DNA from 2 places in the Pseudomonas sp. AC252 genome. Region 1 is predicted to be linked to the other one. Evidence: predicted binding sites of a transcription regulator. Region 1 holds the regulator's gene; the other holds the start of a gene.
What was found. The regulator FliA, encoded in region 1, starts transcription of late flagellar genes. The targets are predictions, from matches to a motif close to CTAAAGTTTNNNNNNNNNNNGCCGNTAA.
Positions count from the first base shown of each region.

Region 2: the regulator FliA is predicted to act here: its motif matches at 2,018-2,045, upstream of ACZZZ4_RS22495 (methyl-accepting chemotaxis protein).

Region 1 covers NZ_OZ409837.1:3,636,501-3,642,223, forward strand. The annotation lists gene flhA (flagellar biosynthesis protein FlhA) at 1-629, shown strand, start outside; gene flhF (flagellar biosynthesis protein FlhF) at 641-1,981, shown strand; gene fleN (flagellar synthesis regulator FleN) at 2,098-2,928, shown strand; gene fliA (RNA polymerase sigma factor FliA) at 2,925-3,665, shown strand; gene ACZZZ4_RS16600 (chemotaxis response regulator CheY) at 3,833-4,204, shown strand; gene ACZZZ4_RS16605 (protein phosphatase CheZ) at 4,223-5,011, shown strand; gene ACZZZ4_RS16610 (chemotaxis protein CheA) at 5,065-5,723, shown strand, end outside.
Region 2 covers NZ_OZ409837.1:4,910,791-4,916,513, forward strand. The annotation lists gene pnuC (nicotinamide riboside transporter PnuC) at 1-84, opposite strand, end outside; gene ACZZZ4_RS22495 (methyl-accepting chemotaxis protein) at 255-1,889, opposite strand; gene ACZZZ4_RS22500 (undecaprenyl-diphosphate phosphatase) at 2,195-3,025, shown strand; gene ACZZZ4_RS22505 (DUF1294 domain-containing protein) at 3,022-3,450, shown strand; gene ACZZZ4_RS22510 (MmcQ/YjbR family DNA-binding protein) at 3,570-3,929, opposite strand; gene ACZZZ4_RS22515 (LysR substrate-binding domain-containing protein) at 3,926-4,834, opposite strand; gene ACZZZ4_RS22520 (FMN-dependent NADH-azoreductase) at 4,961-5,572, shown strand.

The sequences.
Region 1 (5,723 bases):
TGAACCAGATTCTGTACAAGCACTCCAGTGAGCTGATCGGCCACGAGGAAGTGCAGCAACTCATGCAATTGCTGGCCAAGAGCTCGCCGAAACTGGCGGAAGAGCTGGTGCCGGGCGTGGTTTCGCTGTCGCAGTTGCTCAAGGTCCTGCAAGCGCTGCTCGCCGAGCACGTGCCGGTGCGCGACATTCGCAGCATTGCCGAGGCGATCGCGAACAACGCTGCCAAGAGTCAAGATACCGCCGCGCTGGTCGCCGCTGTGCGGGTCGGCGTATCCCGTGCAATCGTCCAAAGCATTGTAGGCACTGAGTCCGAGCTGCCTGTAATCACATTGGAACCAAGGTTGGAACAGATATTGCTCAATAGTCTGCAGAAGGCAGGACAAGGCTCGGAAGAGGGCGTTCTGCTGGAGCCGAGCATGGCCGAGAAGCTGCAGCGTTCGTTGATCGAAGCGGCCCAGCGTCAGGAAATGCAAGGCCAACCGGTGATCCTGCTGGTGGCAGGCCCGATTCGCGCGATGCTCTCGCGCTTCGGCCGCCTCGCAGTGCCAGGCCTGCATGTGCTGGCCTACCAGGAAGTACCGGACAACAAGCAAGTGACCATCGTTGCGACAGTAGGGCCCAACGGCTGAGGTAGTGGTTTATGCAAGTTAAGCGTTTTTTCGCCGCCGATATGCGTCAGGCCATGAAGCTGGTTCGCGATGAGCTGGGCGCTGATGCCGCCATCATCGGCAACCGCCGCATTGCCGGCGGCGTCGAGTTGACGGCGGCTCTGGATTACAAACTGTCGGCGCTGGCGCCACGGGTTCCGAACATGGAACTCGAAGACGAGCTGCGCAAGACCCAGTCGCGCATCGTCACCGCCCAGGCCGAGCTGAGCCTGCGTGGCGAAGCCGACGGCAACACCAATCAGCAGTTGTTCGCCGGGCTGCCGTTGACCGCAGGCCTGCCGCTGACCGCTGCCGAGCCGCTGAGCGAGCCGACCTACGCCGCCCCGACGCGCCCGGCCGCAGCCCCTGCGCAGGCCTCCGCGGGTGTCGATCCGCGTGCACTGGATTCGATGCGTTTTGAATTGAACAGCCTGCGCGAGCTGATGGAAGTGCAGCTCGGCACCCTGGCCTGGAATCAGTTGCAAGGCAGCCGTCCGGCCCAGGCCAATCTGTATCGCCGTCTGCAGCGCATCGGCCTGTCCGGCCCGCTGTCGCGCGATCTGCTGGCGATGATCACCGATATCGAAGAACCCCGTCAGGCCTGGCGCATGCTGCTCGCGCACCTGGCGCGGATGATTGCCGTACCGGAAGTCGAGCCGCTGGAAGAGGGCGGTGTGATTGCCATGGTCGGCCCCGCCGGCATGGGCAAGACCACCACGCTGGCCAAGCTCGCCGCGCGTTACGTGCTCAAGTACGGCGCGCAGAACGTCGCACTGGTGAGCATGGACAGCTTCCGCATCGGCGCGCAGGAACAATTGAAAACCCTCGGGCGCATTCTTAACGTGCCGGTAACGCACGTCGATCCGGGTCAGTCGCTGGTGCAGGCATTGGATCCACTGCTACGCAAGCGCGTGGTTTTGATCGATACTGCCGGCCTGCAAGCCAGTGATCCGGCGTTGCGCATGCAGCTTGAGAGCCTGGCCGGGCGTGGCATTCGCTCAAAAAATTATCTGGTCCTGGCAACCACCAGCCAGAAACAGGTTCTAACCGCCGCTTATCACAGTTACAAGCGTTGCGGGCTGGCCGGCTGCATCCTGACTAAACTGGATGAAACGGCCAGTCTCGGCGAAGTGTTGAGCCTGGCGATCAGTCATGAATTGCCGGTCGCGTATCTGACCGATGGCCCACGGATTCCGGATGATCTGCATCTGCCGCGTCGTCATCAACTGGTCAGCCGCGCCGTCAGCGTGCAAATGCAGGAAGAACCCAGCGAAGAAGCCATGGCTGACATGTTCGCTGATATCTATCACAGCCCGACCAAGCAGGTTGGCTGAGGTAATCATGAACAGTTTTTGTACCTACATCGATGGTCTGCCACGCATTGTTCCGATCGTGAACGCGCAGCCAGTAATGTGGCCTCCGTCTATGCAAGACAAGGTAAAGAAATAACATGGGCAGCATGCATCCCGTACAGGTGATCGCGGTGACCGGCGGCAAAGGTGGCGTCGGCAAGACTAACGTGTCAGTGAACTTGTCCCTGGCGCTGGCAGAGCTTGGCCGTCGGGTCATGCTGCTGGACGCCGACCTGGGCCTGGCGAACGTCGACGTTCTGCTGGGGCTGACACCCAAACGCACACTGGCCGACGTCATCGAAGGCCGTTGCGAACTGCGCGACGTGCTGTTGCAGGGCCCGGGCGGGATTCGCATCGTGCCGGCGGCCTCCGGCACGCAGAGCATGGTGCACCTGAGCCCGGCGCAACACGCTGGCCTGATCCAGGCGTTCAGCGACATCGGCGACAATCTCGACGTGCTGGTGATCGACACCGCTGCGGGCATTGGTGACTCGGTAGTCAGTTTCGTGCGCGCCGCCCAGGAAGTGTTGCTGGTGGTCTGCGACGAGCCGACTTCGATCACCGACGCTTACGCGCTGATCAAGTTGCTCAATCGCGACTACGGCATGAACCGCTTCCGCGTGCTGGCCAACATGGCGCAGAGCCCGCAGGAAGGGCGCAACCTGTTCGCCAAGTTGACCAAGGTCACGGATCGCTTTCTCGACGTCGCCCTACAATACGTCGGCGCCGTGCCGTACGACGAAAGCGTGCGCAAGGCAGTGCAGAAGCAGCGCGCCGTCTACGAAGCCTTTCCCCGTTCCAAGTGCGCGCTGGCCTTCAAGGCCATCGCCCAGAAGGTCGACACCTGGCCGCTGCCGGCCAACCCGCGCGGGCATCTGGAATTTTTCGTCGAGCGTCTCGTGCAGCAAACCGCAGGGCCTGTGATATGACCGCCAGTGGCATGAATCTTTACAAAAAGTCGGCGCGTGACGCGCAATACGAATTGATCGAGCGCTACGCGCCACTGGTCAAGCGCATTGCCTATCACTTGCTGGCACGCCTGCCGGCCAGCGTGCAGGTCGAAGACCTGATCCAGGCCGGGATGATCGGTTTGCTCGAAGTCTCGACCAAATACGACGCCAGCAAAGGCGCCAGTTTCGAAACGTACGCGGGCATTCGAATCCGCGGCGCGATGCTCGATGAAGTGCGCAAAGGGGACTGGGCGCCACGCTCGGTTCACCGTAATACCAGGATGGTCAGCGACGCGATTCGCTCGATTGAAGCTAAAACCGGCCGTGACGCTAAAGATCACGAGGTTGCGGCCGAACTCCAATTGAGTCTCGACGATTACTACGGGATTCTGAATGACACCTTGGGCAGCCGCCTGTTCAGTTTCGACGACCTGTTGCAGGACGGCGAACACGAAGGGCTGCACGAGGATGGCGCGAGTGCTCATATGGAGCCGTCACGCGATCTGGAAGATGAACGCTTCCAGTCGGCGCTGGCGGACGCGATTGCCAATTTGCCGGAGCGTGAGCGACTGGTGTTGGCGCTGTACTACGACGAAGAGCTGAACCTCAAGGAAATCGGTGAAGTCCTTGGCGTCAGTGAATCGCGGGTCAGCCAGTTACACAGCCAGTGCGCGGCCCGTCTGCGGGGGCGTTTGGGGGAGTGGCGAGCGCGCTGAAGGCAGTGTGGGGACACTGCGAAACGAGGCTGGTGCGGTGATGAACGGCGCCGGTCTCGATCCGTTGTGCTCCAGACAAACTTCGAGTGCTATGCCGATTGATTGAAGTGGCGCGTCCAGGTGCTGGGCGCGTTTAAGACTGCTTGGAGGTCGAATTGAACAAAGACATGAAAATCCTCATCGTTGATGACTTCTCAACGATGCGGCGGATCATCAAGAACCTGCTGCGCGATCTTGGGTTCACCAACACCGTCGAGGCCGACGATGGCGTCACCGCCATTCCGGTGCTCAACAGCGGCAGCATCGACTTTCTGGTAACGGACTGGAACATGCCGGGCATGACCGGTATCGACCTGCTGCGTCACGTGCGCGCCGATGAAAAACTCAAGCACCTCCCGGTGTTGATGGTGACTGCTGAAGCCAAGCGCGAGCAGATCATCGAGGCCGCTCAGGCCGGTGTGAACGGTTACGTAGTCAAACCTTTCACGGCTCAAGCGTTGAAAGACAAAATCGAGAAGATTTTCGAACGCATCGGCTGATGAATGCGCGGGGGAGCTATGGAGCATAACGAATCATCACAGGGCGATTTCGAATCGACCCTGAAAAAACACGCGGTCGAACTGGTCGAGAGCCTTGAAAAAGGCAAGTTCGGCGACGCGGTGCAACTGATCCATGAGCTCAATCAGACCCGTGACCGCGGCCTGTATCAGGAAGTGGGCAAGCTCACACGTGAACTGCACAGTGCGATCGTCAATTTCCAGATCGATCCGCACATGCCGCAGGCTGAGGAAGTGTCGCAAATCACCGACGCCACCGAACGCCTGGGCTATGTGGTCAAGCTGACGGAAGCCGCGGCCAACCGCACCATGGATCTGGTGGAAAGCGCCACGCCGGTGGTCAACAGTCTCGCTGATGAAGCGCAGACCTTGAGCGCCGATTGGGGCCGCTTCATGCGTCGCGAGGTCGGGGCAGAAGAGTTCCGCGAACTGGCGCGCCGGGTCGACGGTTTTCTGTCACGCAGCAGCACGGACAACCGTGCGGTGTCGAGCAACCTCAACGACATTCTGCTGGCTCAGGATTACCAGGACCTCACAGGTCAGGTGATCAAGCGTGTGACCCAACTGGTCACCGAAGTCGAAAGCAATCTGCTCAAACTCGTGCTCATGGCCAGTCAGGTCGACCGCTTTGCGGGCATCGAACATGACCGCGCCGCAATGCTTGCTGAAAAAGATCCACAAAAACATCTCTCGCAGGGTGAAGGTCCGCAGATTCATGCCGATAAACGAGAAGACGTTGTGTCCGGTCAGGACGATGTGGACGATTTGTTATCCAGCCTTGGATTCTAGAGTTTCGGAATTCGGGTTTTTTGGGTTTTTAGACCTGTAGGAGCACCCCATTAATGAGCTTCGGCGCCGATGAAGAGATCCTTCAGGATTTCCTGGTTGAGGCCGGCGAGATTCTTGAGCAACTGTCCGAACAACTGGTCGAGCTGGAAAGCCGCCCGGATGATGCAGATCTGCTCAATGCAATTTTTCGCGGTTTCCACACTGTAAAAGGGGGCGCCGGCTTCCTTCAGCTCAATGAGCTGGTGGAGTGCTGTCACATCGCCGAAAACGTGTTCGACATCCTGCGCAAGGGTGAGCGTCGCGTTGATGCAGAACTGATGGACGTGGTGCTCGAAGCACTGGACGCGGTGAACAGCATGTTCAGCGAAGTCCGTGAACGTGCACCGATCACCGCCGCGACGCCGGAACTGCTGGCCGCGCTGGCGCGTCTGGCCGAGCCGCAATCGGCGGATGAAGCCGTGGCCGCACCGGTAGAAGTGGTGGAAGAGCCGGTCGCCGAAAGCGCATCGGACGACATTACCGATAACGAATTCGAACAACTGCTGGACTCGCTGAATGCCGTCAAGGCTCAGGCCGAGGCCCCGGCTGCTGCTGTTGCTCCGGCGCAGGTTGCCGACACGGCCGCCAGCGATGAAATCACCGACGCCGAGTTTGAATCGCTGCTCGATCAGCTGCACGGCAAAGGCCAGTTCGCTGTCGATGCGGTCGCTCC
Region 2 (5,723 bases), 1.3 Mb from region 1:
CGGCCAGCACCACGGATTCTGTTTGACCGTCAGCCACACGGCGATGACACCGAGGGCAGCGGCGAACAGTTCAAGCCCGGACATGGCGGATCCCTGGGGAAGTCGAGAAGGGGGCGGATTGTACTGCATTCGCCCAGACACAGAAGTACCCTGTGGGAGCGAGCCTACTCGCGAAGGCGTCGGGCCAGTCAGTGGAAAAAGATGTCGACTGGACAGGCCCTTTCGCGAGCAGGCTCGCTCCCACAGGTTATGGGTCAGACCCTGAACTGGCGCAGTAACCCGTTGAGCTGTTCGCTCAGCTGCCCAAGACGCAGACTGGCTGCACTGGATTGTTCCGCCGCCAACGCGGTGCTATGCGAAAGGCCGGCCGCCTGGGTGACGTTCTGGTTGATGTCCTCAACTACATGGGCCTGTTGCAACGTGGCGCTGGCGATCGAAGCATTCAGACCGTTGAGATTGCGCAACGCCTGGCCAATCGCACTGAGACTCGCCCCGGCCAGTCCCGCCTGTTCGATGGTCAATTGCGAGGCCTTGCTGCTGTCGCCAATCACCTTCACCGCAGCCTCGGAGTGGTTCTGCAAACGCTCGATCATCGACTGAATCTCCGCTGTCGATTTCTGTGTACGCTGCGCCAACAACCGGACCTCATCGGCGACCACGGCAAACCCGCGACCCTGTTCACCCGCACGCGCCGCTTCAATCGCCGCATTAAGCGCCAACAGGTTGGTCTGTTCGGCAATCGAACGGATCACCTCCAGAACGCTGCCGATCTGCGTACTTTCTGCAGCCAAGGTGCGAATCACCTCAACCGCTTGATCGATGGTCCCGGAAAGCTTGTCGATCTGTTGCAGGCTGCCGTCAATGTTGATCTGGCCCTGTCGCGCCTGCGCTTCGGCATCGCGCATTTCGGCGGCGGCGTGTTCGGCATTTTTCGCCACGTCCTGCACGCCGTAGGTGACTTCGTTGATCGCCGTGGCCACCAGTTCCATCTGCTGCGATTGCTGCTGACTGCGCTGCTGCGCTTGCGAGGCGTCATTGCCCAGTTCGCTGGAAGACTGACCCAAAGCGCTGGCCGAGACCTGCAAGTCTCCAATCACTCGGCGCAATTTGGCAGTGAAGGCATTGAAGTGATGGGCAAGCTCGGTGACTTCATCCTTGCCATGGGTATCGAGGCTGCGGGTCAGGTCGCTTTCGCCGCTGGCGATGTTCGCCATGGCGTTCACGGTTTCCTGCAACGGACGAACGATGCTGCGCGCGATCAGAATCACCAGCAGCGCCATGATCAGCGCAATTGCCAGACCGATTGCCGAGGCCTTGATCATTTGTCCCTGGAATTCGGCCTGCACATCGTCGACGTACACACCGGAACCGATCACCCAGCCCCACGGCTCAAAGAGCTTCACATATGAGGTCTTGGCTACGGGATCAGTCGCTCCCGGTTTCGGCCAGCGATAATTGACCATGCCCGCGCCCTTGGCCTTGGCGATGGCGACCATCTCGTTGAACACCGCAAAACCGTCCGGGTCGCGGATCGCCGAGAGGTTCTGGCCTTCGAGTTTGGGGTTGGTCGGGTGCATGACCATCACGGGCGTGAGGTCGTTGATCCAGAAATAGTCGCTCTGGTCATAGCGCAGGCCACGGATCGCGGTCAGTGCCTGCTTTTGCGCCGCGTCCCTGGTCAGGGTGCCGGCGGTTTCCAGGCCATGGTAATAGTTCAGCAGGCCGCTGGCGGTCTGCACCACATGCTGGGTTTTCTGCGCCTTGGCGTGGTAGAGGTCGTCGTGGATCTGCTTGAGCATCAGCACGCCCAAGGTCAGCAACATGACCATCGCCACGATCAAGATGAGCCACAAGCGTCGGCTGATCGACACACTGCGCAAGCTGTTCATAACGCTGTCACTCCGGATTCTTGTTCTTGTAATAAATGATCGCCAGCATCCAGCCACCGCTGAGTGCTCGGGACTGCGCCAGCCAAGCCATGCAGCGCGGGGAGCGCTATTAAGGCTTGTCTGTTAGGATTTCGGCCCCGCGCGCAAAAACCTGAACACGGTTTTGACATTTCACGGAATTTTTACCGTTTCGTGTGGATCCTGTGCGCGCGGAATCGGTACAGCTTTAACCAGCTACGCTGAACGCAGTGAACGCTAAAAATACTATCGGGGCATGCCGGCGCGCATCGCTCTCTGGGGGATTGATGGATCTTTGGACTGCCTTGCAGGCACTGATACTAGGAGTTGTAGAAGGGCTGACGGAGTTTTTGCCCATTTCGAGTACCGGACACCAGATCATCGTCGCCGACTTGCTGAACTTCGGCGGCGAGCGGGCCATGGCGTTCAACATCATCATTCAGCTCGGCGCGATTCTCGCGGTGGTCTGGGAGTTTCGCCGCAAGATCCTCGACGTGGTGATCGGCTTGCCGACCCAGCCGAGTGCACGGCGTTTTACGGCTAATCTGCTGATCGCGTTTTTGCCCGCCGTGGTGCTCGGAGTGATCTTTGCCGATCTGATCCACGAATACTTGTTCAACCCTATCACCGTAGCGGCGGCGCTGGTCATTGGTGGGATCATCATGTTGTGGGCCGAACAACGTCAGCATGAAGTCCACGCCGAAACCGTTGACGAGATCCGCTGGACCGATGCGCTGAAAATCGGTTTCGCGCAATGCCTGGCAATGATTCCCGGCACTTCGCGCTCCGGTTCGACGATCATTGGCGGCTTGCTGTTCGGCCTGTCGCGCAAGACTGCAACCGAGTTTTCGTTCTTCCTCGCCATGCCGACCATGGTGGGTGCGGCGGTATATTCGGGCTACAAATACCGCGATCTGTTTGTGCCAGCGGATTTCCCGGTGTTCGCGATTGGTTTCGTCACCGCGTTTGTTTTCGCCATGATCGCTGTGCGCGGTTTGCTCAAGTTCATCGGCAACCACAGCTATGCAGCGTTTGCCTGGTACCGAATAGCGTTCGGCCTGTTCATTCTGGCGACCTGGCAGTTCGGCTGGGTGGACTGGTCGGCGGCCAAGCCATGAACGATTCGCGCGCGCAGCGCCCGCAAGGACGAGCTTCTGGCGGGCGCCTTCAGCATGTGAAGTTGAAGCTTGTGGTGCTGTTGATCGTCTGCGCGCTGCCGCTGTTCGGCTCACTGTCGATGTGGCTCAGTGGCCTCTCGCGGGTGCCGCTGGCGGCGTACGGGATTGTCAGTGTGCTGGCGTTTTTTCTGTACTGGGCCGACAAGCGCAAGGCCCGCGCCGATGCGTGGCGCACCCCGGAAAACATCCTGCATGCGGTAGAACTGGCGGGCGGCTGGCCGGGGGCGTTGATCGCCCAGCAAGTGTTTCGGCACAAGACGCGCAAGGTGTCGTTTCAGATTCTGTTCTGGGTGATCGTGCTGCTGCATCAGGTGTTCTGGATTGACCAGATTTTTCTCGGATCAAACTTGCTGTCGCTGATTTAACGTCCACCGAAAATCCCCTGTGGGAGCGAGCCTGCTCGCGAAAGCAATCTCATCCTCGCTGATGAGTCGCCTGACAAACCGCCTTCGCGAGCAGGCTCGCTCCCACAGGATTTGCGTGCTTACAACAGCAGGCCGATTTGCGTTTTTTTAGGCAGTTTGCTCACCACCAGTTGATGCGACCGCTGCAACAGCGCCTGCAATTCCTCGGCACTCAGCGGGTAGGGCGGGTGCATGATGATCCACTGCGCCCGCGCCAGATACGGCGCCGGATGAACCCCCGGGCGGTCGCAATGGCCGAGAAACAGATCCTTGTCGACCTTGAACGCCAGCGAATCGCCGCGTAATCCCTGCAAGGCAAACATCTTGTTGCCGGCGATCGAGAACACCCGCACGCCGCCCCATTTGTAATCTTCCCGCGCGCCCGGCAGAGCCAGACAAAATTCGGCTACCTCGGTTTCGCTCATTTTTCCCTGTGTCATAACAACCGCTCCCCGCAGGCATTGAACGATTCGACCAAGTGATCGATCCATGCGCGCACCGCCGGCATTACCCCGCGCCGGTGCGGGTACACCGCTTGCAGCCAGCCGCCAGGCAATGACCATTCCGGCAGCACCTGCACCAGCGTGCCGTTACGCAGTTCGGTCTCGCAGAACATCATCGGCAGCACGGTGAAACCCTGACCGGCCAGCACGCAGGCCTTGCGCACGACAAAGTCATCGATGCCCAGCCGCGCTTCCATGCTCAGATCGACGCTTTTGCCCTGCTGATCGAGCAGACGCACGTGGACCATGCGATCGGCTTCCAGGGCGCCGAGCACTGGCAGAGTTTTCAGGTCCTGCGGATGATTGATGGTCTTGCCCTGCATGAAGGCCGGACTGGCGATTACCACAGCCTGAGCCTGACGCAAGCGCCGGGTGACCAGCAACGGGTCTTCATCACCGTGATCGCGCACGCGCAAAGCGACATCGATGCCTTCGGTGACCAGATCGACGCGGCGGTTGAGCAGCACGACCTCCAGTTGCACCTGCGGAAATTTACCGAGAAAGTCGCTGATCACCGTCGGCAGCATTTCATGGGCCAGACCGGTCGGGCACGACACCCGCAAGCGCCCGCGTGGTTCGCTGGACATGCTCGCCACGGCTTCGTCAGCCATTTCCGCTTCCAGCAGCATCGCCTGACAATGGCGCAAATAGCGCTCGCCGACAGCGGTGAGATTAAGTTGGCGAGTGGTGCGTTGCAGCAGTCGCGCGCCGAGGCGCTCTTCCAGTTCGGCAATCCTTCTGGAGAGCCGCGACTTGGGAATACCGAGCAGGCGCCCGGCGGCGGCAAATCCGCCGGCTTCGACCACTTTGGCGAAGTAATAGAGATCGTTGAGATCCTGCATGTGCCTCTCCACTCGTTCTATCAATGGGACGAACTATCGCATTGTCGGCGACTAATCAGCTATTGGTTTGTTGCGTAGGATTGTCTCCATTCCGTCGCCACCGGCGATTCTTTCAGGAGCACCCACATGAAACTGTTGCACATCGATTCGAGCATTCTGGGCGACAACTCGGCTTCCCGTCAGTTGAGCCGTCAAGTCGTCGACGCCTGGCAAGCCGCCGAGCCGAGCGCCGTGGTCACCTACCGCGACTTGGCCGCCGATGCCATCAGCCATTTTTCGGCCAACACACTGGTCGCCGCTGGCACCACCGCCGAATTGCGCGACGCCGCGCAACAGCACGAAGCCGAGCTGAGCGCCTCGACCCTGGCCGAATTCATCGCTGCGGACGCCGTGGTGATTGCCGCGCCGATGTACAACTTCACTGTGCCAACCCAATTGAAAGCGTGGATCGACCGCGTTGCCGTTGCCGGCCAGACGTTCCGCTACACCGAAGCCGGCCCGGAAGGCCTGTGCGGTGGCAAGAAAGTGGTCATCGTGTCGACCTCCGGCGGCATCCACGCCGGGCAGGCCAGCGGCATCGCTCACGAGGAATATCTGAAGCTGGTGCTCGGTTTCCTAGGCATTACCGACATCGAAATCGTCCGCGCTGAAGGTCTGGCCTATGGCGAAGAAGTGCGCAATAACGCCATGAACGCTGCGCAAGCGAAGATCAGCGAGCAACTGTTCGCAGCCGCGTAAGGCTTGCGTAAAGAACAGCTGATGTTCAGGTAATCGCCAAAAAACTCTGTATTCTGGTTCTGCAAGGGCCGATTACGGAGTTTTTTGTTTCTGTCTGTTACATAATCTGGCCCGGGTTATGCAGTTTCAGCACATCCAACGATGTGGTCCA